2 regions of the Actinoplanes sp. NPDC023801 genome follow, and region 2 is predicted to be linked to the other one. Evidence: riboswitches for the same ligand, from Rfam matches in the RefSeq annotation. Region 2 holds a riboswitch; the other holds the start of a gene.
What was found. A riboswitch is a leader RNA that binds a small molecule or an ion and turns the genes downstream of it on or off. The one in region 2 is predicted to bind thiamine pyrophosphate.
Positions count from the first base shown of each region.

Region 1: another riboswitch for thiamine pyrophosphate. It lies ahead of AB0G04_RS17100 (thiamine phosphate synthase); the one in region 2 lies ahead of AB0G04_RS25115 (ECF transporter S component).

Region 1 is NZ_JBFAAI010000008.1:116,609-132,310, reverse strand. Features, by position in the region: gene map (type I methionyl aminopeptidase) at 1-110, shown strand, start outside; gene infA (translation initiation factor IF-1) at 790-1,011, shown strand; gene rpmJ (50S ribosomal protein L36) at 1,068-1,184, shown strand; gene rpsM (30S ribosomal protein S13) at 1,336-1,716, shown strand; gene rpsK (30S ribosomal protein S11) at 1,734-2,141, shown strand; gene rpsD (30S ribosomal protein S4) at 2,155-2,781, shown strand; gene AB0G04_RS17130 (DNA-directed RNA polymerase subunit alpha) at 2,876-3,898, shown strand; gene rplQ (50S ribosomal protein L17) at 3,935-4,534, shown strand; gene truA (tRNA pseudouridine(38-40) synthase TruA) at 4,617-5,432, shown strand; gene AB0G04_RS17115 (hypothetical protein) at 5,503-6,264, opposite strand; gene AB0G04_RS17110 (methyltransferase) at 6,360-6,977, shown strand; gene AB0G04_RS17105 (ATP-binding cassette domain-containing protein) at 7,006-8,652, shown strand; TPP riboswitch at 8,688-8,798, shown strand; gene AB0G04_RS17100 (thiamine phosphate synthase) at 8,792-9,376, shown strand; gene thiO (glycine oxidase ThiO) at 9,373-10,425, shown strand; gene thiS (sulfur carrier protein ThiS) at 10,422-10,622, shown strand; gene AB0G04_RS17085 (thiazole synthase) at 10,624-11,370, shown strand; gene AB0G04_RS17080 (thiamine phosphate synthase) at 11,364-12,059, shown strand; gene thiD (bifunctional hydroxymethylpyrimidine kinase/phosphomethylpyrimidine kinase) at 12,056-12,823, shown strand; gene thiC (phosphomethylpyrimidine synthase ThiC) at 12,894-14,423, shown strand; gene AB0G04_RS17065 (DUF5305 family protein) at 14,641-15,702, opposite strand, start outside.
Region 2 is NZ_JBFAAI010000014.1:219,125-234,826, forward strand. Features, by position in the region: gene AB0G04_RS25020 (hypothetical protein) at 1-410, opposite strand, end outside; gene AB0G04_RS25025 (hypothetical protein) at 459-1,331, opposite strand; gene dusB (tRNA dihydrouridine synthase DusB) at 1,331-2,449, opposite strand; gene AB0G04_RS25035 (hypothetical protein) at 2,515-2,823, opposite strand; gene AB0G04_RS25040 (XdhC family protein) at 2,964-3,446, shown strand; gene AB0G04_RS25045 (hypothetical protein) at 3,454-4,158, opposite strand; gene AB0G04_RS25050 (hypothetical protein) at 4,192-4,422, opposite strand; gene AB0G04_RS25055 (glycine--tRNA ligase) at 4,461-5,840, opposite strand; gene AB0G04_RS25060 (hypothetical protein) at 5,909-6,403, opposite strand; gene AB0G04_RS25065 (antibiotic biosynthesis monooxygenase family protein) at 6,420-6,761, opposite strand; gene AB0G04_RS25070 (DUF6703 family protein) at 6,765-7,043, shown strand; gene AB0G04_RS25075 (metal ABC transporter substrate-binding protein) at 7,093-8,013, shown strand; gene AB0G04_RS25080 (metal ABC transporter ATP-binding protein) at 8,010-8,792, shown strand; gene AB0G04_RS25085 (metal ABC transporter permease) at 8,792-9,658, shown strand; gene AB0G04_RS25090 (metalloregulator ArsR/SmtB family transcription factor) at 9,689-9,991, shown strand; gene AB0G04_RS25095 (transcriptional repressor) at 9,988-10,398, shown strand; gene AB0G04_RS25100 (hypothetical protein) at 10,537-11,139, shown strand; gene AB0G04_RS25105 (DUF6328 family protein) at 11,193-11,696, opposite strand; gene AB0G04_RS25110 (alpha/beta hydrolase) at 11,728-12,543, opposite strand; TPP riboswitch at 12,635-12,737, shown strand; gene AB0G04_RS25115 (ECF transporter S component) at 12,810-13,400, shown strand; gene AB0G04_RS25120 (ABC transporter ATP-binding protein) at 13,403-14,833, shown strand; gene AB0G04_RS25125 (energy-coupling factor transporter transmembrane component T) at 14,865-15,668, shown strand.

The DNA.
Region 1 (15,702 bases), on a different contig from region 2:
CCCACGTGGAACACACGATGGCGTTGCTGGCCGACGGGGTGTGGGTCACCACTGCTCCGGACGGCGGCCGGGCGCGTCTCGGCGAGCTGGTCACCGCCCGGCAGCCATAGACGGCGGCTGCGTCCCCCGGGATGCCGTCACCGCATGGCGTACGGGGGCATCTGAGGGCCTGCCGGCGGGATCCGGTGGCCACAGGCGGGAGTTGAGACGCGGGCCGGCTGTGCTCGTCTGGCGGGCGCCTCTCACGACGCGGTTCCGGATGGCCGCGGCTCCTGTCGCGACGCGGTTCCGGTCGGCCGCGGGCTCCTGGCACGACGCAGTGCCGGCCGGCGGCGGGTGCCGCGCGATGCAGGTCCAGTCGGCCGCGGCGGGCGAACCGGCGGGGGCCTCCCGTGGGCGTACCCGCCAGCGTTGTTGTCTGTGCCCTGGTGTGGATGATCGAGTAGTTTCCGGCTCTGGCGACCTCACTGCCAGGGCCGGACCGGCTGTTGATCACGGTGGTGCGGGCTCTTCCGGTGCACTTCAGAGACCGGGGCGAACGAGGCCACTGGGGCGGATATGGTCGAGAGGCCCGGCAGCGAACACGCCCGACAGCGGGTTACGGAACCCTCGGTTTGGCGTCGCTGTTACGGGCGCGTAGACTGGCTCGCTGGCGCGTAGCGTCCACTCCTTCATGTCCTCAAGCGCTTCGAGGACCGGTTGGAGCCGCGGCTGGTTCGGGTCTTGTCGGGCCCGGATGTGACGTTGCGCAAGCCTGCCCCAAGAACCCGATGTCAGGTAGCGGAGGACATGCCAAAGAAAGACGGAGCCATCGAGATCGAAGGCCGTGTGATCGAGCCACTGCCGAACGCTATGTTCCGCGTTGAGCTCGCCAATGGTCACAGGGTCCTGGCACACATCTCCGGGAAGATGCGCCAGCACTACATCCGCATCCTTCCCGAGGACAGGGTCGTCGTCGAGTTGTCGCCGTACGACCTTACCCGTGGGCGCATCGTCTACCGCTACAAGTAACTGCCGGGGTCGCCGGGGTTATCCACATCCCGTCTGACTGAGAGTTAAGGCAAACCGTGAAGGTCAAGCCGAGCGTCAAGCGGATCTGCAACAACTGCCGGGTCATCCGGCGGCACGGCCGGGTCATGGTCATCTGCTCGACCGACCCGCGCCACAAGCAGCGCCAGGGCTGAGTCCGCGCGCAAGATCCGCACCACTGAACAAGCTCGTCCCGGCCGTGGGTGACCACGGCTGTACCCCCGGTCGGAGGCCGGGGCCCGCCTGGGCAGGTGGGATGGGACGGGCACAGACCTCCGAGATCACGAACGAGGAGAAAGCCCAGTAATGGCTCGTCTCGTCGGCGTCGATCTTCCCCGCGAAAAGCGGTTGGAGATCGCGCTCACTTACATCTTCGGCATCGGTCGTACCCGTGCCGTCGAGACATTGACTGCTACCGCGATTGACCTGAACAAGCGCGCCAAGGACCTCACGGAAGAGGAGCTGGTCCAGCTCCGCGACTACATCGAGGCCAACTTCAAGGTTGAGGGCGACCTGCGCCGCGAGGTCGCTGCGGACATCCGCCGCAAGGTTGAGATCGGCTGCTACGCCGGCATCCGCCACCGCAAGGGCCTGCCCGTGCGTGGACAGCGGACCCGGACCAACGCGCGTACCCGTAAGGGTCCGAAGCGCACGGTCGCCGGTAAGAAGAAGCCCGGTCGGAAGTAATAGGAGCGCACTGACTTATGCCACCGAAGGCACGCGCTGGGGCCGCAGTAAAGAAGGTCCGGCGCAAGGAACGCAAGAACGTCGCCCACGGGCAGGCGCACATCAAGAGCACCTTCAACAACACCATCGTGTCGATCACCGACCCGACCGGTGCTGTGATCTCCTGGGCCTCCTCCGGCCAGGTGGGCTTCAAGGGCTCCCGCAAGTCGACCCCGTTCGCCGCGCAGCTCGCTGCCGAGGCGGCCGCCCGTCGTGCCATGGAGCACGGCATGCGCAAGGTCGACGTGTTCGTCAAGGGTCCGGGCTCCGGCCGGGAAACCGCCATCCGTTCGCTGCAGGCCGCCGGCCTCGAGGTCGGGCAGATCTCCGACGTCACGCCGCAGCCGCACAACGGTTGCCGTCCGCCGAAGCGCCGCCGGGTCTGAGGGAGATATAGACATGGCTCGTTACACAGGTGCGGACTGCAAGCGCTGCCGCCGCGAGAAGATGAAGCTGTTCCTCAAGGGAAGCAAGTGCGACGGGCCGAAGTGCCCGTTCGAGTCGCGTCCCTTCCCGCCCGGCCAGCACGGCCGTGGCCGGACCAAGGAGACCGAGTACCTGCTCCAGCACCGCGAGAAGCAGAAGGCCCGCCGCGTGTACGGCGTGCTCGAGAAGCAGTTCCGCGGTTACTACGAGGAGGCTGTCACCAAGCCCGGCAAGACCGGTGAGGTGCTGCTGCAGATCCTCGAGTCGCGTCTCGACAACGTCGTCTACCGGGCCGGCTACGCCGCTTCCCGTGACGCCGCCCGGCAGCTGGTCAAGCACGGCCACTTCCTGGTCAACGGCGTCAAGGTCGACATCCCGTCGTACCGCGTCCGGGACAAGGACATCGTCACGCTCCGGGAGAAGTCGAAGGAGCTCACGCCCTTCGTCGTCGCCCAGGCGCAGGCCGGCTCCAAGCCGGTTCCGGCGTGGCTGGAGCCCATCCCCAGCGAGATGAAGATCCTGATCCACTCGCTCCCGGCCCGCGCTGTCATCGACACGCAGGTCCAGGAGCAGCTGATCGTCGAGCTCTACTCCAAGTAGCGCTCTTTCGAGGTGCCGGCCTTCTGGCCGGCACCTCGAAGCAGAACAGAGACGGCCATCAAATAGCGGGTGGCCCGACAGAAAGAAGAACAGCGTGCTCATCAGCCAGCGGCCGACCCTCTCGGAGGAGTCGCTCAGCGAGACCCGCTCCCGGTTCACCATCGAACCTCTGGAGCCCGGCTTCGGTTACACCCTCGGTAACTCACTGCGGCGGACCCTGCTCTCGTCCATCCCGGGCGCGGCGGTCACCAGCATCAAGATCGACGGCGTGCTGCACGAGTTCACCACGATCCCCGGTGTCAAGGAGGACGTGGTCGAGCTGGTCATGAACGTCAAGGAACTGACCGTCAGCTCGGAGCACGACGAGCCGGTCAGCATGTACCTGCGCAAGCAGGGCCCGGGCGACGTGACCGCCGGGGACATCCAGCCGCCGGCCGGTGTCTCCGTGCACAACCCGGATCTGAAGCTGGCGACGCTGAACAGCAAGGGCCGGCTCGACATGGAGCTGACCGTCGAGCGCGGTCGTGGCTACGTCACCGCGGCGCAGAACAAGAACGCCGGCGCCGAGATCGGCCGTATCCCGGTCGACTCGATCTACTCGCCGGTGCTCAAGGTCACCTACCGCGTCGAGGCGACCCGTGTCGAGCAGCGTACCGACTTCGACCGCCTGATCATCGACGTCGAGTCGAAGGCGTCGATCTCCCCGCGGACCGCGCTGGCCTCGGCCGGCTCGACCCTCGTCGAACTCTTCGGCCTCTGCCGTGAGCTGGACGAGACCGCTGAGGGCATCGACATCGGCCCGTCGCCGCAGGACGCGCAGCTCGCTGCCGACCTGGCCCTGCCGATCGAGGAGCTGGACCTCACCGTCCGGTCGTACAACTGCCTCAAGCGCGAGGGCATCAACAGCGTGGGCGAGTTGATAGGGCGTACGGAGGCTGACCTTCTGGACATCCGGAACTTCGGCCAGAAGTCGATCGACGAGGTCAAGATGAAGCTCGCCGGAATGGGCCTGGGCCTGAAGGACAGCGCGCCGTCCTTCGACCCCGCGCACGTGGTCGACTCGTTCGGCGACGTGGACTACGACACCGACGACTACCGCGAGACCGAGCAGCTCTAATAGCTCGGCTGCGCCTTTAATCAAGGAGCATCTGAAATGCCCACGCCCACCAAGGGTGCCCGCCTCGGCGGCAGCCCGGCTCACGAGAAGCTCATCCTGGCCAACCTGGCCACCGAGCTCTTCCGGCACGGGAAGATCAAGACCACCGAGTCGAAGGCCAAGCGGCTCCGCCCGCTGGCTGAGCAGCTCGTCACGAAGGCCAAGCGCGGCGACCTGCACGCCCGTCGCCGGGTGCTGGCCACCGTGAAGGACAAGGACGTCGTGTACGCCCTGTTCGAGCAGATCGCTCCGCGGTTCGCGAACCGTCCCGGCGGTTACACCCGGATCACCAAGATCGGCCCGCGCAAGGGTGACGCCGCTCCGATGGCCGTCATCGAGCTGGTCGAGGAGCTGCAGGTCGCGGCCACCACCGGCCCGTCCAAGGAGGCCCGCAAGGCCGCCGCGCAGCAGGCCAAGGTCGAGGCGCTCGCGCCCGAGGACGACGCCCCCGCCAGCACCACCATCGCGGACGACGCCCCGGCCGGCACCACCGCCGCGGACGACGTCCAGGACGACCAGGACGCCGAGGCTCCGGTCAGCGCCTCCGGTGACAAGCCCGGCGACAAGGCCGAGGGCGAAGACACCGACAAGGCCTGATCCTCACGGCTGGAACACACATCGGGCGGGGCCCGGCATCCTTCGGGGTGCCGGGCCCCACTCATCTTGAGAGAGCATGCGGATGACGGACACCATTCGGCTTCGCCTGGACGTGTCGTACGACGGCGCCGACTTCTCCGGCTGGGCGGCTCAGCCGTCCCGCCGTACCGTCGCCGGGGTCTTGATCGAAGCTTTCGCCCGCCTCGTCGGCGCCGGCACTCCGCTCGGGCTGACCGTGGCCGGACGGACCGATGCCGGAGTGCACGCCACGGGACAGGTCTGCCACGTCGACCTGCCGGTCGAGCGCTGGGCCGAACTGGAGGACTCGCTCCTGCGGCGGCTCGCCGCCGTGATGCCGCCGGACGCCCGGGTGCGGAGCGTGGTCCCGGTGCCGGACACCTTCGACGCGCGGTTCTCGGCGACGTTCCGCCGGTACGAGTACCGGGTCTCGGACCGTCCGTGGGGGCCCGAGCCGCTACGCCGGCACGACACGCTCGGCTGGATGCGGCCGCTCGACCTGGACCGGTTGAACGCGGCCGCCGCCGGTCTGCTGGGGGAGCACGACTTCGCCGCGTTCTGCAAACGCAAGGAGCACGCGACCACGATCCGGGCGATCAACCGGCTGGACTGGCGGCGCGATTCCGACGGCGTGTGTGTGGCGACCGTGCAGGCCGACGCGTTCTGCCAGGCGATGGTGCGCAGCCTGGTCGGGGCGATGCTGACGGTCGGTGACGGGCGGCGCCCGCCGGAGTGGCCGGCGAAACTGCTCACCATGCGGGAGAGGTCCAGCGAGGTGATGGTCGCCGCGGCGCACGGTCTCACGCTGGTCGCGGTGGGCTATCCGGACGAGACCGAGTACGCGGCCCGCGCCGAGGCCACCCGCCGCCTCCGCGCCTGAAGAACCACCCCGGCTGGGCTCATCGCTGTCTCACGTCAGTGGGGACAGCGGTGAGGGCCGGCTGAGGGGTTCAGGACGCTCGGCGGATCAGGACCGTGTCGTGCAGGTGGGCGTCCAGTACTTCGCTGGTCAGCTGCTGGACGGCCGGGGTGTCGGCGGCCACCAGCTCACCGGACGGGCCGGTGATCACGCAGTACATGACGTAGTGGCCGCGGGTGCGCCACAGGACCGGGGTGCCCGGTCCGGTCTCGGTTCCGGCCATGTCGGCGAAACTGCCGTCGCCCGTCTCGACCAGATAGCGGACCTGGTCGCCGACCGATGTCGCGCTCGCCGTGTCGGGCAGGTTCAGCATCCCGGCGGTGATCCGGTAGTCGGCGTACGGAACCGTGAGGGAGGCCCGGACCGCCTGCGTGCACCCGTACCGCAGGAGGGTTGTGCGCAAGGCTCCGCCGGCGGCGAGGGAGCAGTCGGCGATGATGTCGGTCCCCGTCACCTGAAAGGCGGCGGAGCCGCCGGGGAAGACCTCGGCCTCGGTGAGCGGCGCCGGATCCACCGCCCGTGAGGCGATGCGCGCGTCGATCTGCGCGGACGCCAGCCGGGTGTGAGCGCGACGCTCGTCGGCGACGATGAGTACGCCGAGCATGACGACGATGCCGAGCACGATCAGGCTGGCCAGGCCGCGGGTGAACAGCTGGGCGATCACCGGCTCGCGGCGCAGGTGCCGCCGCGACGGGCGACGATGCTGACCGCGGGCACCGATCCGGATCAGCAGGAGGGGACCGCTCGCCGGCGCGGCGCGGTGAGCGGAGCGCATCGGGGTGGCGTACCGCATGCGCCCAAGCTAGGCGGGCACGCTGATCTATGAACGCACATGGTGTCCGCCACCCCGGCGTGTGCCCGGTCTCCCGCCGGCGGGAGACTTGGCAGGTGAGCGCCGACCATTACTTCACCGCCGAACCCGACGCGCCCCTGCGGCGCGGCGAGATCGAGTTCACCGTCGCCGGCCGGGACTACCGGCTGGCCGTCGCCTCCGGGGTCTTCTCGGCCGGCCGTCTCGACCCGGGCACGGCCGTGCTGCTGCGCAAGGGCGGGCTGCCCGGTGCCGCCGCCGAGGGCACCTTCCTGGACCTGGGTTGCGGGTACGGCCCGATCGCCTGCGTGCTGGCAAGCGAGGCGCCGCGGGTCACGGTGTACGCCGTCGACGTCAACGCGCGGGCCCGCGACCTGGCCACGGAGAACGCCGGACAGCTCGGCCTGGCGGATCGGGTGCTGGTGCGGTCGCCCGACGAGGTGCCGCAGGACGTCACCTTCACGGAGATCTGGAGCAACCCGCCCACCCACATCGGCAAGGCGGGACTGCACGGCCTGCTCGAGCACTGGCTGCAGCGCCTCGCACCCGGCGGTACGGCCTGGCTGGTGATCAACCGGCACCTCGGCGGTGATTCGCTGCACACCTGGCTCGTCGGGCTGGGGTGGAATGTCGAGCGGGTGGCCAGCCAGAAGGGTTTCCGGGTTCTGCGGGTCACCGGAAAATCGGCTGACTGAACCACCCCGTCACAGGGAGGATGCCGCCATGGGTTACGTGGATGTCGCCGGCGCCGGATTCGTGCTCCCGGACGGTAGGGAGCTTTTCTCCGACGTGTCGTTCCGCGTCGGCGAGGGGGCCAAGGTCGCCCTCGTCGGGCCGAACGGAGCCGGCAAGACCACGCTCATGCGCATGGTGGCCGGCGACCTGCCGATGCAGGACGGGACCATCGCCAGATCCGGCGGACTCGGTGTGATGCGCCAGTTCATCGGCATGATCGGCGACGATCGTACGCTCGAGGATCTCGCTCTGTCCCTGGTCTCCCCGACGCTTCGCGCGTCGGGCGATCGCCTGCGCAAGGCCACCGAAGCCCTCGACGAGACCGAGAAGAGCCAGATCGCCTACGCCAACGCCATCGCCAACTGGGGCGAGGTCGGTGGGTACGACGCCGAGGTGCTCTTCGACACGGTGACGGTGTCCATCCTCGGCAAGCCGTGGGAGGAGGCCAAGAGCCGGGTCGTGCGCACTCTCTCCGGCGGAGAGCAGAAACGGTTCGCCCTCGACCTGCTGCTCCGTGGCAACGACGAGGTGCTGCTGCTCGACGAGCCGGACAACTTCCTCGACGTCCCCGCCAAACGCTGGCTGGAGCAACGGCTCCGCGAGTCGAACAAGTCGGTGCTGTACGTCTCGCACGACCGGGAACTGCTCGCCGAGACCGCCGACCGGGTGGTGGCCGTCGAGGGCGGCAGTGCCTGGACCCATCCGGGCGGGTTCGCCTCCTGGCACGAGGCCCGGGTGAACCGGCACGAGCGGATGGAGGAACTCCGGCGCCGCTGGGACGAGGAGCACGAGAAGATCAAGGAACTGGTCTTCATGCTCAAGAACAAGGCGGCCTACAACGACGGCCTGGCCTCGCGATACCAGGCCGCGCAGACCCGGCTCCGCAAGTTCGAGGAGGCCGGTCCGCCGCCGCTGCCGCCCAAGGACCAGGCCGTCAGGATGAACCTGCGCGGCGGCCGCACCGGCAAGCGGTCGGTCATCTGCGAGCAGCTGGAACTCGAGAACCTGACATTCCCGTTCGACCTCGAGGTCTGGTACGGCGACCGGGTCGCGGTACTCGGCGCGAACGGCACCGGCAAGTCGCACTTCCTGCGCCTGCTCGCGGCCGGTGGCACCGACCCCGACCTGGAGCACAAGCCGGTCGACGGTGCCCCGCTCGCACGTGTGGCCCACGACGGCAAGGTCCGGCTCGGGGCACGGGTCCGGCCCGGTCACTTCTCGCAGACCCACGACCGGCCGGAGCTGGTGGAGAAGACTCTCGTCGAGATCCTCTGGCGGGGCGACGACCACCGATCGGGCATGGACCGGGCCGGTGCCATGAAGGCACTGAACCGCTACGAGCTGGCGGCCCAGGGCGACCAGCGGTTCGGGACCCTGTCCGGCGGGCAGCAGGCCCGGTTCCTGGTGCTGCTGCTGGAGCTGTCGGGGGCGACCATGCTGCTGCTCGACGAGCCGACCGACAACCTCGACCTGGCGTCGGCGGAGGCGCTCGAGGAGGGCCTGAAGGCGTTCGACGGCACCGTGATAGCGGTCACCCACGACCGCTGGTTCACCAGGTCCTTCGACCGCTTCGTGCTGTTCAGGAGCGACGGCGAGGTGGTCGAGGTGCCACAGCCGGTCTGGGACGTCCGCTAGACACTCTTGTCACGGACCGGTTAGGGTCCGATTACAAACAACCCCACGGGAGTCCGGGCACCGGGCTGAGAGGGGGGCTGACGCGGCCCCCGACCGTCGAACCTGATCCGGGTAATGCCGGCGCAGGGAGGAGTGCCTCGTGCACACATCTTTTCCTCGCATCCACGTCATAACCGACGACATCGATGTCGTACGCGGTGTCGCCGGCCTGCCCGATGTCGCGGTGCAGATCCGGGTGAAGACCACCGAGGCGGCGGCGTACGCGCTTGCCGTCGAGGCGGTCCGGATCTGCCGGCCGGCCGGCACGATGGTCCTGGTCAACGACTCCGCCGGGGTTGCTGCCGCGGCCGGTGCGGACGGCGTTCACGTCGGAGCCGACGACCTGCCGGTCGAGGCGGCGCGGCGGGTGCTCGGCCCGGACGCGGTCGTCGGCGCCACCTGCCGCGACCCGGAGTCGGCGCGGGCCGCGGTCACGGCCGGGGCCAGTTACCTCGGCGTCGGACCCGCCTTCCTCACGTCCACGAAGGACGGACTGCCACCACCGCTCGGGCCGGCCGCGATCGCGGCCGTCGCCGACGCGGTACCGGGCACGCCGGTCCTGGCGATCGGCGGTATCACCGCGGAACGGGTGCCGCTGCTCGCGGTGCACGGCATCGCGGCGGTCTCCGCCTTCGCGGCGGATCCGAAGGGAGCGGTCGCGGAGTTCCTGGCGGTCCTCCGATGACCCGGGATCCTCTGGCCGGTCCTTCCGCGCCGCGCCGGGTCGCGGTCGTCGGGGGTGGCATCATCGGTCTCTCCATCGCTGCGGAGCTGTCGCGGCGTGGGGCGGACGTCACCGTCTACGACCCGGCACCCGGCGGGACGGACGGGGCCTGGCACGTCGCGGCCGGGATGCTCGCGCCGGGCGGCGAGTCGGCCTTCGAATATCCGCACCTCACCCGGTTGCTCGAGGTGGGGTACGAGTTGTGGCCGGAGTTCGTGGCCGCACTCGGTGACGTCGGCTACGACCGGACCGGGACACTGTCGCCGGCGCTTACCGCGGACGACGTCGCCGAGGCAGCGCGGGAGTGGAAGCACCAGAAGCTGAAGCCGCTGACCGGCTCACAGGTCCGTGACCTCGAGCCGGCGATCTCACCGCGGGTCCGGGCCGGGGCGTACGCGGCCGCCGAACACCAGGCCGACCCCCGCAAGATCGTGGCGGCGTTGCGAGCCGCGCTGGCGGACCGGCTCGTGGCCGAGCATGTCTCCGACCTGTCGCGAGTGGACGCCGACGTGATCGTGGTCGCGGCCGGCTGCGGGACCGCGGCGCTCACCGGCTTGCCGATCCGCCCAGTGAAAGGCCAGGTACTGCGACTGCGCGGCGAACCCGGCCTGCTTCGCCACGTGATCGACGGCACGGCCGACGGGCGGCACGTCTACCTCGTCCCGCGTGCCGACGGCGAGATCGTGGTCGGCGCCACCCAGGAGGAACGGGCCGATCGGATGCCGACCGCCGGGGGAGTGCACGACCTGTTGCGCGCCGCCCTCGACCTGGTACCCGGCCTCGCCGAGCACGAACTCACCGAGGTCACCGTCGGGCACCGGCCGGGCACGCCGGACAACGCGCCCATCCTGGGATTCCTCGACGACGACCGCCGCGTCGTGGTGGCGGCCGGCCACTTCCGTAACGGCGTCCTGCTCGCCCCGATCACCGCCCGACTCATCGCCGACCTGGTGCTCACCGGCTCGGCTGATCCGATTCTCGACGCGTTCGCACCCGGGAGGTTCCGATGAAGCTGACGATCAACGGTCAGGCCGAGAGCCGGGCCGGCACCTGCTCGGTGGCGACCCTGGTCGCCGAGATGATCGCCGCCCAGCGTGGGGTGGCGGTCGCCGTCAACGGCACCGTGGTGCCCCGCTCGACCTGGTCGGAGGTGGATCTCGTGGACGGCGACCGGATCGAGGTCCTCACCGCCGCGCAGGGAGGCTGACGTGACGTTTCTTCCGGAGAACGGACTGATCCTCGGCACCGGCGGGGCGAACAGTCTGGCCGCGCTCGAGGAGGCGATCGCGGCGTCCGAGACGACGCTTGTCACGGTGGCGCTGCGCCGGGTCGACGCGGCCGGGCCGGGCCTGCTGCCGATGCTCGATCGGCTCGGTGTGCGGGTGCTGCCGAACACGGCCGGCTGCTACACCGCCGGCGATGCGGTCAAGACCGCACAGATGGCGCGCGAGGCGTTCGAGACGGACCTGATCAAACTCGAGGTGATCGGCGACGAGCGGACCCTGCTGCCGGACGGGATCGAACTCCTGCGCGCGGCCGAGACGCTCGTTGCGGACGGGTTCACGGTCCTGCCGTACACCAGTGATGATCCGATCCTGGCCCGCCGCCTCGCCGACGCCGGATGTGCCGCGGTGATGCCGGCCGGCTCACCGATCGGTTCCGGTCTCGGCATCTCCAACCGGCACCACATCGAGTTGATCGTGCAGAGCGTCGACGTGCCGGTGGTCCTCGACGCGGGCATCGGCACCGCGTCCGACGCCGCGCTCGCCATGGAACTCGGCTGCGACGCGGTGCTCGTCGCCAGCGCGATCACCCGGTCCGACGACCCGGCAGCGATGGCCACGGCGATGCGGCACGCGGTCACCGCGGGCCGGCTGGCCCGCTCCGCGGGACGTATCCCACGACGGTTCCACGCGGTGGCGTCCACTCCGGACGAAGGGATCCCGCAGTGGTGACGCCGGGCGGGCTCGTCGTGCTCACCGATCGGCGGTCCGCCGCCGGGTCGCTGGTCGAGGTCATCAGGCAGGCGGTCCGCGGCGGGGCCGCCTGGGTCATCCTTCGCGAGAGGGATCTGCGGTACGCCGAGCGCGTGGCCCTGGCCGGCGAGCTGCGGTCGGTCGTACCGCCGGAGCGTCTGATCATTTCCGGTCCCGATCCGCTCGGCGGGAACGCCGTGCACCTGGCCGGCGCGGATCCGCTGCCGTCCGGGGTCGCGCTTACCGGCCGTTCCTGGCACGGCAGCGAGGACCTGTCGGAAGTGGACTTTGTGACGGTGTCGCCGGTCTACCCGACGGTGTCCAAGCCGGGGTACGGGCCCGCGCTCGGGGTCACGGGGGCCGCCGAGCTGCGGCCGCCCGTGCCGTGGCTGGCGCTCGGGGGTGTCGACACACCGGCCCGGGCCGCCGAGTGCGCCGCCGGCGGTGCTGCTGGGATCGCCGTGATGGGCGCCGTGATGCGGTCACCCGACCCTGAGCGGACCGCCCGCGAGCTGGCCACCGCCTTCAAATCCGCAGCTGGACACCACCGTTGTCTCCCGGCCGCTGAAACAGCGGTCCTGTCCAGCCCCGAAAGCCGGGCTGGCGCGCACCGCTGTCTCCCGGCCGCTGAGACAGCGGTCCTGTCCAGCCGAGGGGGGTTGGGGTGACGCCGCCGGTGGTGCTGACGATCGCCGGGTCCGACTCCGGTGGAGGCGCCGGGATCCAGGCGGATCTGAAGACGTTCGCGGCGCTCGGGGCGTTCGGCACCTCGGTGATCACCGCGATCACGGCGCAGAACACGCTCGGTGTCACGGCAATCCACCCGGTCCCGGCGGAGATCGTCGCGGCTCAGCTCGACGCGGTGCTGTCCGATCTGCCGGTCACCGCGGTCAAGGTCGGGATGATCTCCGATCCGGCCGTCGCCAAGGTCATCGCGTCACGGGTGGACGACCTGCCGAACCTCGTCGTCGACCCGGTTCTCGTGGCCACCGCGGGCAGCAGGTTGGGCGAGGCCGCGGTGGTGGGGGTGCTTCTCGCGTACCCATGCGTGGTGACCCCGAACCGGCACGAGGCCGGAGCTCTGCTGGGACGGCGGGTGGAGACCGTCGAGGAGATGGTCTCGGCGGCAGCCGATCTCGCGGACCTCGGGCCGCGCGGCGTCGTGGTGACCGGCAGTGAGCTGGCGGTCGATGTCCTGCACTTCGCCGGTGAGACGACCCTGCTGCGCGGCGAGCCGGTGGCGACGCGGAACAACCACGGGTCGGGATGCACGTTCTCGTCGGCGATCGCGGTGCGGCTGGCCGCGGGCGACGCGGTGCCGGACGCGGTGGCGGCGGCGAAGGACTACGTGAACCGGGGCCTGCGCGGTGGCAGTTCCTGGGAACTGGGCGCCGGACCGGGACCGCTGGACCACTTCGGCTGGTCCGTCTAGATCTTCGGTGGCTCGCCGGGTGGCTCCATGCTGCCGTCGGCCGCCGGTTTTGTACAACTTTGGGGAGGTATTGATCGTGCGTCGCAAGGTCTACGTCGAAGGGCCCCGCCCGGACATCCAGGTCCCGTTCACCGAGGTCGTGCTCACCGGGGACAACCCGCCGGTGCGCCTGTACGACACCTCCGGCCCCGGCAGCGAACCCTCGGCCGGACTACCCCCGCTGCGCAAACCGTGGCGGACCGGCCGGACCCAGCTCGCCTCCGCGCGCGCCAGGATCATCACACCCGAGATGGAGTACGTCGCCGTCCGCGAAGGAGTGTCACCGGAACTGGTGCGCGACGAGATCGCCGCGGGGCGGGCCGTACTGCCCGCCAACGTCAACCACCCCGAGTCCGAGCCGATGATCATCGGCTCCCGCTTCCTCGTGAAGGTCAACGCCAACATCGGCACCTCGGCCGTCACCTCGTCGATCGACGAGGAGGTCGAAAAGCTGACCTGGGCCACCCGCTGGGGCGCCGACACCGTGATGGACCTCTCCACCGGGCAGCACATTCATGAGACCCGCGAGGCGATCGTACGGAACTCGCCCGTCCCGATCGGCACGGTGCCCCTGTACCAGGCGCTCGAGAAGGTCAAAGGTGACCCGCTCAAACTGTCCTGGGAGGTCTTCCGCGAGACCGTCATCGAACAGGCGGAACAGGGCGTCGACTACATGACGATCCACGCCGGTGTGCTTCTGGCGTACGTGCCGATGGCCGCTGAACGGGTGACCGGCATCGTCTCGCGCGGCGGGTCGATCATGGCGGCCTGGTGCCTTGCCGAGCACCGGGAGAACTTCCTGTACACCCACTTCCGGGAGCTGTGCGAGATCTTCCGGGAGTACGACATCACGTTCTCCCTGGGCGACGGTCTCCGGCCGGGTTCCATCGCCGACGCCAACGACGAAGCACAGTTCGCGGAACTGCGTACGCTCGGCGAACTCACCCACATCGCGTGGGAGTACGACGTCCAGGTCATGGTCGAAGGCCCCGGCCACGTGCCGATGCACAAGATCAAAGAGAACGTCGATCTGCAGGTCGAACTCTGCGGCGGGGCACCCTTCTACACACTCGGGCCGCTCGCCACCGACATCGCACCCGCCTACGACCACATCACGTCCGCCATCGGCGCCGCGATGATCGGCTGGTTCGGTACCGCGATGCTCTGCTACGTCACCCCCAAGGAACACCTCGGGCTGCCGAACAAGGAAGACGTCAAGGCAGGCATGATCGCTTACAAGATCGCGGCGCACGCGGCGGACATCGCCAAGGGGCACCCGGGCGCTCAGGAGTGGGACGACGCCCTCTCCAGGGCCCGGTTCGACTTCCGGTGGGAGGACCAGTTCGAGCTGGCCCTCGACCCTGACACCGCTCGCGCGTATCACGACGAGACACTGCCGGCGGCGCCCGCCAAGACGGCGCACTTCTGCTCCATGTGCGGCCCGAAGTTCTGCTCCATGAAGATCAGCCACGAGATCCGGGCGGCCGGCATGAAGGCCAAGTCGGAAGAGTTCGTCGACGCCGGAGGCCGCGTGTACCTGCCGGTCACCCCCACCGCCTGACCGCTCCCCGTCGCGCACGGCGCCGCTCTTTGCGGGCGATCTTGTGAGGTGGAGACTGCCGCAACGGCACATCCTCACAAGGTCGCTGCTGTGCGCGCCGGCCGCGCCTCCCCTCGAGGCGATTGCGGGAGGTTGGGGCTGTCGCGACGGCGCATCGTCACAAGATCTACGCGGGGGTGACGCTGACCTGTCAGGATGGCCGGGTCGAAGGACGCGGTCATGCATCCGGTTCGTCGATGTCGTCCACATCGTTGGCGGCGGCGCGTTTCGCCACCGGTAGGAAGTCGTAGAACGGCTCCCGGTTGTGCGTCGGCGGGTCCGGCTGTGACCCGGGGCCCGCCTCGGGCCACGGGACCGGCTTGACTTCGGCGCCGGACGAGTCGGCGCTGCCTGGCTGGGTCGTCGGGCTGCCCGGCTCGGGCGTCGTCGGGCTTCCTGGCTCGGGCGTCGTCATCGGGGTATTGCGTCCGGCCAGGTCCTCCATGGCTTCACGGGCCTCGGTGGTGGAGGCAGTGGCCGGTTCGGGACTGGCAGGTTGCCGGGTGCGCCTCGACCGGGACTTGCGGCGGCTGGAGGCCTTCTGGTTCTTGACCGGCTGCTGGGCTTCTGTTTGCTCTTCGGGGGCCTGGCCGGTCTCAGCGGTCTGGTCCGCCTTGGTGGCCGACTCCGCCTCCCCGATGGGCTGCTCAGCTTTGCCAACCTGCGCTTGCGTTTCGGCATTGACGCCGTCCGCGGCGTTGATCCCATCCGTGGCGGTCGCCTGGTCTGCGGCCTTCGCCTCGTCCGCGTCGGCCACCCGGTTGGCGGCGGCTGCCTCGTCCGCAGCCTTCATCCCGTCTATGGAGGTCGTCTTCGTCGCGCTGTCTTCAGCGGCGGTTGCTTCGCCGGGAGCGGAGGGCTGCTTGCTTGTGGTGGCTGCGGCTTCGCGGGATGCGGCGAGCCGGTTGTGAGCCGGGGCCGGGGTTTCGGTTGTCCGGCCTTCCGATCCGAGATCAGCTGCCAGCGCCGGGTTATCGCTTGTGAATGCTGAGGGCTGGGACGGCTTCGCTGTTGCGCGGGTGCGCTTCGTGGGAGTCCTGGTTCCGGGTGTCTTGGACGCGGGGGCCTTCGCTGCTGCGGTCTTGGTGGCTGCGGTCTTGGTTGCCGTAGTTGTGGCGGCGCGTTTCCGGGGAGTCGGCTTCTTCGCGAGCGGCTCCGTGTCCGCGGTCGGGGCCTCATGACCTGTGGTCGTGCCTTCGATACCTGTGGTCGTGGCTCCGATCTTTTCGGTGCCGACCTC
Region 2 (15,702 bases):
AGCTCGTCCGCGCGGCCCTGTTTCTCCAGCAGCCTGGCCAGCGGCACGTAGGCCTCCGTGCTGCCCTCCGCGAGGCCCCGCCGCAGGGCCCGCTCGGCGGCGTCCGGGTGGCGGCGGCTGAGCGCCTCCGCAGCGCGGGCATGGCGATCCCAGTCCCCCGGATGCCGGGCCAGTTCGAACCGGCAGGCCAGCCCGGTTCCCCGGCCGGGGATCAGCCCGGCGTCCGACAGTGCACCGCAGAGCACCGCGGCGGCCAGGAACCCGGCCGCGAGCGCCCACCCCCATGATCCGGTGAACCGCATGACGAGCGCCGCCGCCAGGGCGAACGAGCCAGCCGCGATGACCGCCCACATGAAGCAGACCAGCAGCACACTGGTCCACACCCGGATTCCCGACACACTGCCCCGCATGAGCCCCGATGGTGCCCGGTGCGGCGATCTCCCGCAGCCCCGGGAATCTCAGACGGCGAACGCCCGGCCCAGGAAGTCGTCCACCGACCAGATCGCCCAGTGCGGATGGTCGTCCGGCGGCACCCGGGGAAGAGTGAACGGCGAGGACTCGACGGCCCGGCGCTCGGCTTCCCGGCGCATCTGGAGCGGCCAGCCCTCGGCCGGCACCACTTCGGCGGCCTCGGCATGCCGTCCGTCCCGTTCCAACAGGGTGAACAGCGCATACCGTACGCGGAAGTGGTCCGCCGCCGGATGCCGGCGCAGCAGCTCCTCGCCCTCGGCGGTGCGGCCGCGCACCTGCAGGAGCAGAGCGAGGGCGAAGACGGCGGCCATCTCACCGGGGTACGCCCGCAGCAGTTCCTCGGCGTCGTCGAAACGGCCGCCACGAGTCAACGCCCGCAACGTGCGTTCCGGCCAGAGCCGGAAGTACGTCGCACCGTTGCCGAGCCGCAGCGCCTCCCGCTGCGCGGCCACCGCCTCGTCGAAGGAGCCGACCTCGGCCAGCAGCGCCGCGCAGCGTTCCATGCCGACCGCGTCGGCGGGGAACCGGGTGACCCGGGCGACCTGAAAGCGGGCACCGGACACGGCGTCGAAGCTCGACGAGCACAAGTCGACGAGCCTGGTCAGTTCCTTCTCCGAGGCGGTCGCGGCGAGGCGCTCCCGCGACGGTTCGAGTTCCGCCAGGCGGTCCTGCTCCCGCAGGATCTGGACCAGCCGTCTCCAGCACTCCAGGTCGCCCCACTCCAGCGCCCGCCACAGTGTCGGCTCGTCGACGTCCGGCTCCCACGCGATGGACCGCGGCAGAGCGGGGAACCGGTCGTGGGCCGGTGGACCGTCGTCGGTCCAGGTGGGCGGGAAGGGTTCGACCGAACGCGGATCCATCAGCCGCCGGACTCGTCGGTCTCGGCGCCCTCGGGAACGGTCTCGTCGTCGCGGCTGTCCAGCCATCCGTGCGGGAGCGACACCTTGCCGGGCGCGTTCACCCGGCCGCGGGGCTGGCCGAGCGCCTCGGCCGGGAACGGGATCGACGGGTCGAGCTTGGCGAGCAGGTCGTCCAGCTCGGCCAGCGACGAGATCATCGCCAGGTTGCGGCGCAGTTCGCCGCCGACCGGGAAGCCCTTCAGGTACCACGCGACGTGCTTGCGGAAGTCGGCGCAGCCGTGCCGTTCGTCCTCGAGCGCCTCGACCAGCAACTGCGCGTGCCGGGCGATGATCTTGGCCACCTCACCGAGGGACGGCAGCACCGGCCGGTAACCGGCACCCTGGGTGAACGCCGCCTCCAGGTCGGCGAACAGCCACGGCCGGCCCAGGCAGCCGCGGCCGACCACGACCCCGTCGCAGCCGGTGTGCTCCACCATGCGCAGGGCGTCGGAGCCCTCCCAGATGTCACCGTTGCCGAGCACCGGCACGTCCAGGGCCTGCTTGAGGGTGGCGATCGCGTCCCAGTCGGCCTGACCCGAATAGCGCTGCTCGGCGGTGCGGGCGTGCAGGGCCACCGCTGTCACGCCGGCTTCCTGGGCGGCGAGACCGGCTTCCACGTACGTCAGATGGTCGTCGTCGATCCCCTTGCGCATCTTGATCGTGACCGGGATGCCGAACGGCTTGGCCGCCGCGACCGCCTGCGTCACGATCCGGCCGAAGAGCCGGCGTCGCCACGGCAGGGCCGAGCCGCCACCGCGCCGGGTGACCTTGGGCACCGGACAGCCGAAGTTAAGATCGATGTGGTCCGCGAGGTTGTCCTCGCCGACCATCCGCACGGCCGCCGCCGTCACGTCCGGGTCCACCCCGTAGAGCTGCAGGCTGCGGAAGCCCTCGTCCTCCGCGAACGCGATCATCTTGAGCGTCTTGGGGATCCGCTCCACCAGCGCCCGGGTCGTGATCATCTCGCAGACGTAGACGCCACCGCCCTGCTCCCGGCAGAGCCGCCGGAACGCCACATTGGTGATGCCCGCCATCGGGGCGAGCACGACGGGCGGATTGACGGCGTGGTCGCCGAGCATGAGTGGTGCGGTCACGCGCTCTAGGGTGACACGCCCGGCCCGGCGACCTCGAATCGCCCGCTCGGCTACCGTCCGCTGTCCCGCTCGATCAACGTGTCCAGCATCCCGATGATCTGCCGCACACCGCCCTCGACGGTGTCGACCTTGCCTTCCAGCCGGCCGAGTCTTTGCGTGTGATCCACGAGGATCGCGGAGTGCTCGGCGAGGATCGCGGAGTGCTCGGACTGAGTCTTCGCGAGAGCTTGGAGGAGGCCTTTCTGGGCCCGCAGCTTCTCGGAGATGTCGGCAAGATCGCGGTCTTGGCTGGCGCGGAGCCGCTCCTGCTCGTCCATGCGGTCCTCCAGATTGCCGACGCGTTCTTCCAGGGTGGGCAACGACGCCTCCAGGGGTGAGGGTAGCCGGTCACGGTTGCCGGCCGGGGTTTTCCTAGCGGCGTAACAATAGTCACCATACCAGTTGGCGGGCGACACCTTAACGGGTGCTTTTTCCATTGAGGTCTGGCAGAGTCGACGGGGTGAGTGACGCGCTGAGCCCGCGGCGGCTGATCGTCGTTCTCGAGTCGCCGGTGGCCGAGATGCTGGCCCGGTTCGGGGTCGAGCTGGGCTTCCGGACGGTGCTCGTGGAACCGGACCCGACCCGGCGGGGCGGGACACCACGGCCACACGGCGACACCTTCGTGGGTGATCTGGCGGCCGCCGCCCCGGACCAGCACACCGACATCCTGCTGACCGATCATCACCGGCCGGAGATCGGCACGCTGCTCAAGGAGGCGCTGGCCGGGCAGTCCCGATGGATCGGCATCCTGGGCAACCCCCGCCACGAGGGCCCGCACCTGGCGGCGCTGCGTGAGCTGGGCGTGCCCGAGGAGGAGATCGGCCGGGTGCACCGGCCGGTCGGGTTGAACATCGGTAGCCGTACCCCACCGGAGATCGCCGTGGCCGTGCTCGCCGGACTGATCGCCGACCGCAACCACCGCCCCGGCGGTTTCGAGTTCTGACTTCCCGTCAGGGGAGCCGTGCGGCGACGGCCTTCAGCATCTCGGTCTCGACGGTGCCGCGCCAGATCTGGTCGGCGTAGGTGTTCTCCTTCTGGCCCTCGAAGTAGACGCCGTCGTTCAGCAACGGGGCGAGGCCGCTCAGCTCGCCCGTGATGCCGTTCTTGAGGAACGCCCATTTGCCGATGTCCTCGGCACAGCCGTCCAGCCCGGTCGCCGCGACCAGGTCGGCCGGGCACTCCTTGCCGGCGAGGACGACCTTCTCGTCGTAGTTCTTCCTGGCCAGCTCGGGCGTACCGGCCGCCCGGACGGTGACGTAGATGTACGCCGGGTAATCACGCGACTCGCGCCGCTCGGCTCCGGCGAAGTCGATGCCGATGTGGCACGACGCGTCGCCGGGGAAGACGCGGTCCCGGCTGCCGAGATCGCCGGTCTCGAACGTCGGCGTGACGCGTTTCATCTCCACCACGGTCGCCGCGGGCAGGATCTCCCGCACCGCCGGTTCGGGAAGCAGGTCGCAGGCGGCCGGCCATTTCGACATCGGCAGCAGCCCGGTGCGGTCGGGCTTCGCGGCCAGCCGGATCGGCGTCGCGGACCCGGCCTCGCCCAGCGGGATCCGCGGTTGTTCCTCGGCGGCGCAACCACCGAGGGTGGCGCCGGCCCCGATCGCGGTGGCCGTCAGCATCGCCAGTGCAAAGACTCCCCGTGATGACATGTCCCGGAAGCTTAGAGCCCCGTCGAGAAGGGTTCAGTCCCGGCGGGTGACGGTGCAGGCGGAGCCGTTGCGGCCGAAGGCCGACCACAGGTTGAACCCGATGATCGCCAGGCCGAACAGTCCGAGGAAGAGGGCGGAGACGAGCCCCTGGCCGCCGGAGACCATACGCACGGTGGCGAACCCGATGATGCCGAGTCCGACGATCGAGCCGATCACCACCAGTGGCTTGTGGTGAGCCATCCGCATCGAGTCGAAGCGGGGCATGGCGCAACCATGCCCCGCATCGATGGATTCGAACGCCGTCAGCAGCCGGGCAGGCGCTTGATCAGGTAGTCCTCGATCTGGTCGAGGGACACCCGCTCCTGCTTCATGGTGTCCCGGTCGCGAACCGTCACCGCGTTGTCGGTGAGGGTGTCGAAGTCCACGGTGACGCAGAACGGGGTGCCGATCTCGTCCTGGCGGCGGTACCGGCGGCCGATGGCCTGCGAGTCGTCGAACTCGACCACCCAGCGCTTGCGCAGGTTCGCCGACAGCTCCTTGGCCTTCGGCGACAGTTCCGGGTTGCGCGACAGCGGCAGGACGGCGACCTTGACCGGCGCGAGCCTCGGGTCGAACCGCATGACGGTGCGCTTGTCGACGCCGCCCTTGGTGTTCGGGGCCTCGTCCTCGTCGTACGCCTCGAGCAGAAACGCCAGCACGGCACGGGTCAGGCCGGCCGCCGGCTCGATGACGTACGGCACCCAGCGCTCGCCCTTCTCCTGGTCGAAGAAGGACAGGTCCACGCCGGAGTGCTTCGAGTGCGTCGACAGGTCGAAGTCGGTGCGGTTGGCGATGCCCTCGAGTTCGGCGAACTCGGTGCCACCGAACTGGAAGCGGTACTCGATGTCGACCGTGCGCTTCGAGTAGTGCGAGAGCTTCTCCTTCGGGTGTTCGAAGAAGCGCAGGTTGCTCTCGGACAGGCCCAGGTCGCGGTACCAGTTCCAGCGCTCCTGCAGCCAGTACTCGTGCCATTCCTCGTCACTGCCGGGCGCGACGAAGAACTCCATCTCCATCTGCTCGAACTCACGCGTACGGAAGATGAAGTTGCCCGGGGTGATCTCGTTGCGGAAACTCTTGCCGACCTGCGCGATGCCGAACGGCGGCTTCTTGCGGGCCGCGGTCGCCACGTTGTTGTAGTTCACGAAGATGCCCTGCGCGGTCTCCGGGCGCAGGTAGTGCAGGCCGTCGGCGCTCTCGGTCGGGCCGAGGTACGTCTTCATCAGGCCGTTGAACATCTTCGGCTCGGTGAAGGTGCCCTTGTTGCCGCAGTTCGGGCAGTTCAGCTCCTGCAGGGACCCCGGAAGCTTGCCGTGCCTGGCCTCGAACGCCTCCTCCAGGTGGTCGGCCCGGAAACGCTTGTGGCAGGACTGGCACTCGGTCAGCGGGTCGACGAACGCGTCGAGGTGACCGGAGGCGGCCCACACGTCACGGGACAGGATGACCGCCGAGTCCAGGCCGACGATGTCGTCGCGCTGCTGGACCATGGTCTTCCACCACTGCCGGCGGACGTTCTCCTTCAGTTCCACGCCGAGCGGACCGTAGTCCCAGGCCGAGCGGGTTCCTCCGTAGATCTCGCTGGAGGGGAAGACGAAGCCCCGGCGCTTGGCCAGGCTGACGACGCTGTCGATACGGTCGGCAGGCATGTGCGGTTTCCTCCTACGCCGGCTGGGTGTCGGCGGGGAAATCGAGAGTTACAGGACGAAGAGCGAGATTACTCTCCGAGGTCGCACACCTCGAACTTGCCCGTCGACTGGTTCTGCGTGAGGTCGGCCTCCATGCTCACCTGGTCGCCGTCGGGGTAGGTCAGCTCGACCGGCACGGTGAGCCGCATCCCGAGGGTGGAGAGATCACCGACCGAGTAAGAGTCGAACGGCTCCATGTCCGCCATCCGCTCGGTGTAGTCGGCCTGGGTCTCGGAGTCCCGTGCGGACTGGCAGAGCTGCTGGTAGGCGCCGTCGAAGTCGCGATCCTGGAGATCCTCCAGGTATCGGCTGACGACGATTTCGACCTGCTCGTCGAGCGCCCTGTTGAAGGCCGTCACGAACCCGAATCCGGCGATCGAGCCGGCACCGCAGACCAGCACGACGATGCCGGCGACGATGCCGAGGCTCGTCCCGACCCGCTTGCCGCGTCCCTCGACCGGGGGAGCCGGGAACGGCGGGTGCACACCCGGGCCGGCCGGCGGCGGGGGCGGAGGAAGACTCATGTTGCAAGCCTAGTGTTCAGCGCCAGGGTTCGGCCGCCCGGTCGCTGGCGGTGACGATCACGTCCCCGCCGGGCTCCGCGGAGGCGAGGGTCTCGAACGCCGACGGCTCGTCGAGGGAGAGCGCGAGCAGCGGCGTGGCGTGCACCTTCACATCGAAGGCGCCGAGCGCGCGCCGGTAGGCTCCGACCGATTCCCATTCGGTGACCAGGATCCAGCCGGCCGTGTCCTCCAGGGCCCGGGTGAGCCGGCCGGAACGGTAGCCGGGAGTGCGTGACAGGGCGCCGAGCGCGGCGTGCGCGCGGTCCCGGAAGTCGTCCTGCGTTTCCGCCGGGACGGAGAAGCGGTTGAGCACCAGCATGTGATGAGGGTACGCACACGCGACAGGAGCGAGATGACGCGCACATTGCTGCACCGGCTGGCCCGGGTGAATCCGACCGCCGCGTTCTTCGCGGTGCTGGTCGTACTGCTGGCCGGGCTCTTCCTGCCGGGCATCGTGGGCGCGTTGCTGCTCGGCCTGCTGGCCGCCGGCCTGGGCGCGCTGACCTTCAGCACGTGGCCGGTGCAGTTGCCGGTCACCCGGGTGGTCCGGGTGGTGCTGCTCACCCTCCTGGTGGTCGCCGCGGTGTCGAAGACGCTGTGAATTCATGCGGCTTTGACAATCATTGTCATTATCGACGACAGTTGCTGGCATGATGCGCCGCCTGCTTCCCGCCCTGCTCCTGCTGACCGCCCTCACCGGCTGCGGGAGCGACTCCGCCGGCGCCGACGGCAAGCTCCCGGTCGTCACGGCGTTCTATCCGCTGCAGTTCGTCAGCGAGCGGGTCGGCGGCGACGCGGTCAGCGTGTCCACCCTCACCAAGCCGGGCGCCGAGCCGCACGACGTCGAACTGACCGCCCGCCAGGTGGGTGAGGTGTCCGACGCCGGCCTGATCGTCTACCTGGCCGGCTTCCAGCCCGCGGTCGACGACGCGGTGAAGCAGAACGGCGGCGACCGTGCCTTCGACGCCGCGACGGCGGTCGAGACGATCGACGCGGCGGAGGCCGACGCGCACGCCGAGGGCGACACGCACGCCGAGGGCGAGGAGGAACACTCCGGCGCCGACCCGCACGTGTGGCTCGACCCGGCCCGGCTGGCCGGTATCGCCGACAAGCTCGCCGAGCGCCTCGGCAAGGCCGACCCGGCGCACGCCGCCGACTTCACCGCCCGCGCCGCCACGCTGCGCACCGAGCTGACCGCACTGGACGGCGAGTTCAAGACCGGGCTGGCCAACTGTGCCCGCCGGGAACTGGTCACCAGCCACACCGCGTTCAGTTACCTCGCCGACCGGTACGAGCTGACCCAGATCGGCATCACCGGTGTCGACCCGGAGACCGAGCCGTCCCCGCAGCGGCTCGCCGCCGTGGCCGCCGAGGCCAAGGAGCACGGGACCACCACGATCTTCTTCGAGACGCTGGTCAGCCCGAAGGTGGCTGAGACGATCGCCAAGGAGGTCGGCGCCCGGACCGCGGTGCTCGACCCCATCGAAGGGCTGACCGACGGCTCGGCGGACTATTTCTCGGTGATGCGCGCCAATCTGGCCGCACTGAAGCTCGGCCTGGAGTGTTCATGAGCGTTGTTGCGGTGAGCCATCTCGCGGCCGGCTATGACGGCCGCGAGGTCCTCCGGGACGTGTCGCTGAGCGTCACGGCCGGCGACGTGGTCGCGATCCTCGGCGCCAACGGCTCCGGCAAGTCCACCCTGATCCGGACGATCCTCGGCCTGGTCCCTTCGCGCCGGGGCTCGATCGAGTTGTTCGGGACGCCACAGAAGCGGTTCCGGCAGTGGGCGCGGATCGGGTACGTGCCGCAGCGGCTGGGCGCCGGCAGCGGCGTGCCGGCCACGGTCGGCGAGGTCGTCGCCTCGGGCCGGCTGGCCCGGCGGGGCGTCTTCCGTTTCCCGGCGGCGGGGGACAAGGCGGCGGTACGCGACGCGCTGACCGCCGTCGGGCTGCTGGACCGCATCGGCGACCCGGTGACGACCCTCTCCGGCGGACAGCAGCAGCGCACCCTGATCGCCCGGGCACTGGCCGGGAAACCGGACTTGCTGGTGCTCGACGAGCCGAACGCCGGGGTGGACGCGGCCAGCCAGGAGGCGTTCGCCGCGGCGCTGACCCGGTTCGCCGGCGACGGCGGCACGATCCTGCTGGTCCTGCACGAACTGGGCCCGCTGCGGCCGCTGATCGGGCGGGCCGTGGTGGTGCACGACGGGCGGATCGCGTACGAGGGGACTCCCCCCGAGCCGGCCGGCCACCACGCCGAACCGGACCACGAGCACCTGCACCCGCACGCCGAGGAACTCAAGGCCGGCATCTGCGAGTGGGCCCCCACCGAGGGAACGAAGGCGTACTGATGGAACTGCTCACGCTGCCGTTCATGCAGCGCGCCCTGGCGGCCGCGATGATCATCGGGCTGGCCGCCCCGGCGCTCGGCATCTACCTGGTGCAGCGCCGGCTCTCGCTGATCGGCGACGGGATCGGTCACGTGGCGCTCACCGGTGTCGGTCTCGGCCTGCTCACCGGCAACGAACCGGTGTTCTCCGCGATCGTGGTGGCGACCGTCGGCGCGGTGGGCGTGGAGCTCATCAGGGAACGCGGCCGCACCTCCGGCGACCTGGCCCTGGCCATGCTCTTCTACGGCGGGATCGCCGGTGGCGTGCTGCTTGTCGGCCTCTCCGACGGCAGCGGCAACAGCAGTCTCATGCAGTACCTGTTCGGTTCGCCGCTGACCACCTCGGCCACCGACCTCATGGTGATCGGCGGGCTCGGTGTGACCGTGCTGGCCGCCATGTTGTTCTTCCGCCCGGCTCTCTTCGCGCTCTGCAACGACGAGGAGTACGCGAGGGTCAGCGGCCTGCCGGTGCGGACCCTCAACCTCCTGCTCGCCGTGACCACGGCGGTGACCGTGACGATCGCCATGCGTACCGTCGGGTTGTTGCTCGTCTCGGCCCTGATGGTCGTGCCGGTGGCCGCCGCACAGCAGCTCACCCGGGGGTTCGTCAGCACCATGACGGTCGCCATGCTGATCGGGGTCGGTGCCGCCGGAGCGGGCGTGCTGGTCTCGGCCGAGGCGGACACCGCACCGGGTGCCACCACCGTCCTGCTCGCCCTGGCCGTCTTCGTGGCGACCGCGCTGGCCGCGTCGATCCGGCACTCGCTGCACCGCCCGCAGACCCCTCCGACGGCCTCCGAGCCACCGGATGTCGTGCTGCATGCCTGACCACTACCTGCCTGTACCGTTGGCGCAACGATGACGACGACCACCGGTTACGAAGCGTACGAATCGGCGGGGGCACTGCTGCGTGCCCTGTCCGCGCCGATCCGTGTCGCCATCGTGGTCGAGCTGGGGTTGGGCGAGCGCTGTGTCCACGATCTCGTGGAGAAACTCGGCGCTCCGCAGCCGCTGGTATCCCAGCACCTGCGTGTGCTGCGCGGAGCCGGTGTGGTGCGGGGTGTGCGACGGGGCCGGGAGATCGCATACTCCCTGGTGGACGAACACGTCGCCCACATCGTCGCCGACGCCGTGAGCCACGCCAGGGAGAGCCGACAGTGAACGCCGACAACACGATCCGCAACACCAAGCAGCGCAGCGCGGTGAGCGCCGTCCTCGCCGAGACCGAGGGCTTCCACAGTGCCCAGGACCTGCACGCGATGCTGCGGGACCGGGGCGAGCGGGTCGGGCTGACCACCGTCTACCGGACGCTGCAGGGGCTGGCGGACGCCGGGGAGATTGACGTCATGCGGCCGCCCGGCGGGGAGCACCTCTACCGCCGCTGCAGCCAGGGGCACCACCACCATCTGGTGTGCCGGTCGTGCGGGCGGACCGTCGAGGTGCTCGGCCCGGCGGTCGAGTCGTGGGCCGACAAGATGGCCGGTCAGCACGGCTTCGTCGACGTCTCGCACACCCTCGAGATCTTCGGGACCTGCCCGGAGTGCGCCGCGAAGGCTCCACGCTCCTGACGGACGCCCCCGACGGCGCCGCAACAGCCCAACGCTCCTGACGGGCGACCCGAGGGCGCCGCAACGGAGCGGGACCCCTGCGGCCCCTGAGGGACGACCCGGAGTGCGCCGTGGAGGGCTGGGTGCGACGCTTCCGATGTGAAGCTCTATGCGGACCGCGTCCCCGTCGCCCTTCGCCAACTGATCAGCGACATCTTCGTCGTCATCTGGGTCTACCTGTGGATCCGGGTCGCCTTCTGGATACACGACGTCGTGGAGAAGCTCGCCGTGCCCGGCCAGAAACTGGAGGGCGCCGGCAGCGGCATCGCCGACAATCTCGCTGACGCCGGCGGCAAGGTGGGCCGGGTGCCGATCGTCGGTGACGAGCTGACCGGTCCGTTCACCGGCGCTGCCGACGCTGCCCGGTCGATCGCCGACGCGGGCCGTCAGCAGCAGGAGTTCGTCGCTCAGCTGGCGCTGATCCTGCCCGCGGTCGCGGTGGGCGTACCGCTCGCCCTGGTGCTCTTCTTCTGGCTGCCGTGGCGGCTGAGCTGGATCCGCCGGGCCGGGGTCGCCGTGGCGGTCCGCAGCGACCCGGCCGGCCAGGACCTGCTGGCGTTGCGCGCGCTGGCGACCCAGCCGCTGACCAGGCTCGCCAAGCTGGGTCCGGACATCGCCCAGAGCTGGCGGGCCGGCGACTCGGCCGCGGTCGCCGCTCTCGCCGAGCTGGAGCTGCGTCAGCTCGGCCTGAAGCGCCGCTGATGCTCGGCTGGCTCGCACCGCTGTCTCAGCGGTGCGAGCCAGCCCGGGTGCTACTAGGCGGGCGCGGAACCGTCGTCCTCGTCGTCGTCGCCCCATTCGCGGTGGGCGAACGGCAGGATGGCCCAGAAGGTCAGGAACCAGCCGCCGGTGACCACGGTCAGCGGGATGGCCCACTTCCAGTCGAGCAGGTAGTCGGTGATCAGCAGGACGCTGCTGGTCATCGAGACCAGCATGAAGACCAGACCACCGGTGGCCATCTTGTGGGCGTACTTGACCAGTTCGGGCTTGCGGCCCTGCCGGAACAGCGCGCGGTGGAACGCCACCGGCGAGATGATCATCGCGGTGGCGAACGCCGCACTGATCAGGGCGACGATGTAGGTGTCCTTCTGGAACTGAGTGACGTTCGGGAAGCCGCTGCTGAAGGGCAGGGTGAGCAGGAACGCGAAGAGAATCTGCACACCGGTCTGGGCGACCCGCAGCTCTTGCAGCAGATCAGCGAAGTTCCGGTCCCAGCGCTGCTTCTCAGTTTCCCGGGGAGTGTGGGTATCGACCGCCATGCCGCGCCGAGTTCCCCGTAGCACCCCTCCGTCAAACCCCGATACGTGCCAGCACCGCGTCGGCAAGCTCACGCGGAGCCTGCTCCGGCACCCAATGGGTGACGCCGCGCATCACCACGAACTGGTAGTCGGCCCGCACCCAGTCCCTGGTACGCAGCGCCGCGGTCCGCCCGACCACGCCGTCGGCGTCGCTCCACACGTACGTGGTCGGCACGGTGACAGCGCCCAGATTCGCCACCTGCGCGGCGCTGAAGGCCCGGTACCAGTTCAGTCCAGCGGTGAGCCGTCCCGGTTCGCGCATCGCGGCCACGTACTGCTCGGCGCGCATGCCGAGCGGGCGCAGCATCAGCCGCAGCAGCAGGGCGTGCTGGGCCAGCAGCAACTTCTCGCTGAACGACGTCTGGAACACCTTGAAGTAGGTGAGCCGGGCCTGCTGGCTGGGGCGGACCCGCAGGGCCAGCAGCAACGCCCGCGGATGCGGTACCGAGATCGCGGTCAGGGTGCGTACCCGGTCCGGATGGCGGGCGGCCAGCTGCCAGCCCACCTGCGCGCCCCAGTCGTGCCCGACCACGTGCGCCTTCTCGACCCCGAGGGCGTCGAGGACGGCGATCGCGTCGGCGGTCACCGACGTCATCGTGTAGGCGGCGGCGCCGGACGGCCGCGCACCCGGTGAATACCCCCGCTGATCCAGCGCGTACGTCCGCAGCCCGGCCGCGTGCAACCGGGGCAGGATCAGGTCGAACTCCCGGGAGTCCTGCGGGAACCCGTGCAGCAGGAGAACCGGTTCACCGTCCTCCGGCCCGCCCTCGTGAACGTCGAAAACCAGCCCGCGCGCTTTGACCTCGATCACGTGATCCCTCCCCTGTGCCACGCCGCTACCAGGTGTTACGGTCATCGAAGCACATCCACCGGAGCTTGGCCGCGCGAGCGGGCAGGCTTCGATCCGACAGGGGAGCGCACAGCGCTGAGAGTGCGGGCATCCGCAGACCCTCGTACCTGATCTGGGTAATGCCAGCGCAGGAAGTTCGGTCATCTCCAGCCGCGTCGTGCCCTGGGCACCGCCGCCCGGGGTCGCGGCGTGCGTCTCCTCCCGGTACCCACTGGGAGGCAATCATGAAAGCAACCGAATCGAACCGCTGGCGGACGATAGACATCGTCGTCGCCTCCGTCATCGCCGTGGCGTTCGGCGTGATCTTCTGGGCCTGGGGCACGGTCTGGTCGATCACCGAGAGCGCCTTCGCGTTCTTCCCCCCGGCACAGACGCTGATCTACGGGGTCTGGCTGGTCCCGGCCGTGCTGGCCGGCCTGATCGTCCGCAAGCCGGGTGCCTCCCTCTACGCCGAGGCGGTCGCGGCCACCGTGTCCGCGCTGCTCGGCAGCCAGTGGGGCGGCACGGTCATCCTGCAGGGCCTGATCCAGGGGCTGGGCGCGGAGCTGGTCTTCGCGGTCCTGCTCTACCGCAACTTCAAGCTGCCGGTCGCGATCCTGGCCGGCGCGCTGACCGGTGTCGGCGCGGCGATCTACGACTTCTTCGCCTACACCGCCGGCGCCGACCTGTGGTCCTACCGCATCCCGTACGCGGCGATCACCGTGCTCAGCGGTGCGGTGGTGGCCGGAGCCGGTTCGTGGGCACTGGTCCGGGCGCTCGCCCCGACCGGCGTGCTCGACCGGTTCGCGGCGGGCCGCGAGCGGGCATCCGTCTAGACATGAGTGAGGTCCGGCTCCACGGCTTCGGGTGGCGGCACTCCGGTCGCCGCGCCTGGGCGGTCCGCGGGCTGGACCTGGAGATCCGGCACGGCGAACGGGTGCTCCTGCTCGGCCCCTCGGGAGCCGGCAAGAGCACCCTCCTCGCCGCGATCGCCGGGCTGCTGCCGGAGGACTCCGGTGAGTCCGAGGGCACGATCCAGATCGACGGGCTCGACCCCCGCAAGGCCCGCGACCGGGTCGGCATCGTCTTCCAGGATCCGCAGACCCAGCTCGTGATGGCCCGCAGCGGCGACGACGTGGCGTTCGGGCTGGAGAACCGGGGAGTGCCGGCCGCCGAGATCTGGCCACGGGTCTCCGACGTGCTCGATCGCGTCGGTTTCCCGTACCAGATGAATCGCCCGACCTCGGCCCTCTCCGGCGGTGAGGCGCAACGCCTCGCCCTCGCCGGGATTCTCGCCCTGCGTCCCGGCCTGCTGCTGCTCGACGAGCCGACCGCGAACCTGGACCCGCCGGGCGCCGCACTCATCCGGGAGGCGGTGGCCCGGGCCACCGGCCCGGACACCACGCTGATCATCGTGGAACACCGGGTCGCCGAGGCCCTTCCGCTCGTCGACCGGGTCGTCGTCCTGGAGGCGGGCGGCGGCGTCCGCGCCGACGGATCACCCGATGTGATCTTCGCGGCCTACGGCGACAAACTCGCTGACGAGGGCGTGTGGGTGCCGGGTTTCCACACCCCACCGATCAAGGCGACATCAAAGGCGACCCCCGATCTGGTACGGACGGAGTGTGCCGCCGTCAGCGGACGCCTCGAGCCCGTCACCATCTCTGCCGGCGGCGGCGAGGTCCTGGCCGTCACCGGACCGAACGGCACCGGCAAGTCGACCCTGGCCCTGCTGCTCGGCGGGCTGCTCGCACCGACGTCGGGGCGGGTCGAGGCGTTCGGTGACCGGCGGCCGCCGCACCGCTGGCGGGCCGCCACGCTCACCGGCCGGGTCGGATCGGTGTTCCAGAACCCGGAGCATCAGTTCGTCACCGCCCGGGTCGCCGACGAACTGGCGCTCGGGCCGCGCCGGCTGGGCCGCTCCCCCGCCGAGATCACCCGTACCGTCGACGAGCTGATGGAACGGCTCCGGCTGACCCGGCTCGCGGGGGCCAACCCGTACACCCTTTCCGGCGGGGAAGCGCGCCGGCTCAGTGTGGCCACCGCACTGGCGACCGCGCCGCGGCTGCTGGTGCTCGACGAGCCGACCTTCGGCCAGGACCGCCGCACCTGGCGCGAGCTGGTCGAACTGCTGGCCGCGCTGCGGACGGAGGGACACGGGGTGATCGCGGTGACCCACGATGACGCGTTCGTGCGTACCCTCGCCGACCGAACCGTCCCCCTCGGCGCACCGGAACCGGACCCGCTCCCCCGAAGGCACCGCCCGTGACGCTCGCTCTTTCGCTCGGGACGGCACGGCCGTGACCCTCGCTCTTCAGCCGGTCGCTGATCCGGCCGCGCCGCTCGCCCGCCGCAACCCGGTCGCCAAGCTCGGTGCCGCGTTGCTCTTCACGCTGCCGCTGATCGCCACCCTCGACCCGCTGACCCCGGCCCTGGCGCTGCTCGTCGAAATGCTGGTGCTGCCGTTCTTCGGCGTACGGCTCGGCGTGCTGGCCCGGCGAGCGGCGCCGTTACTGCCGGCCGCAGCCGGAATCCTGATCACCATGGTGCTGTTCGCTGCCGAACGCGACGGCACCCTCCTGGTGTCGCTGGGCCCGGTCGACGTGACGACCGGCGTGCTGACCACGACGGGTGCGCTGATCATGCGGGTCTTCGCGGTGGCGCTGCCCGGGATCGTCGTGTTCGCCACCACCGACCCGACCGACCTGGCCGACGCGCTGGTGCAGAACACCAGGGCACCGGCCCGGTTCGCGATCGGCGCTCTCGCCGCGTTCCGTCTGGTGCCGCTCCTCGGCGAGGAGTGGCGGTCGCTCAGCCTGGCCCGCCGTGCCCGCGGTATCGACGCCGGCCGCAACCCGGTCGCCAAACTGCGGCTCTTCGGGTCGACGGCGTTCGCGCTGCTGGTCGGGGCGTTACGGCGCGGGGTACGGCTGGCCGTGGCGATGGACGCGCGCGGCTTCGACTCGGACGTGCCCCGGACCCACGCCCGCCGCCAGCATTTCACCCGCGCCGACGCCGTCCTGCTGATCGCCGCGTTCCTGACCGCCGCCGCGATCATCACCGTCTCCGTGACCCTGAACGTGTTCCGCCCAGTAACCGGCTAACCCCCCTGGCTGGACACCACGGCTGTCTCGACGT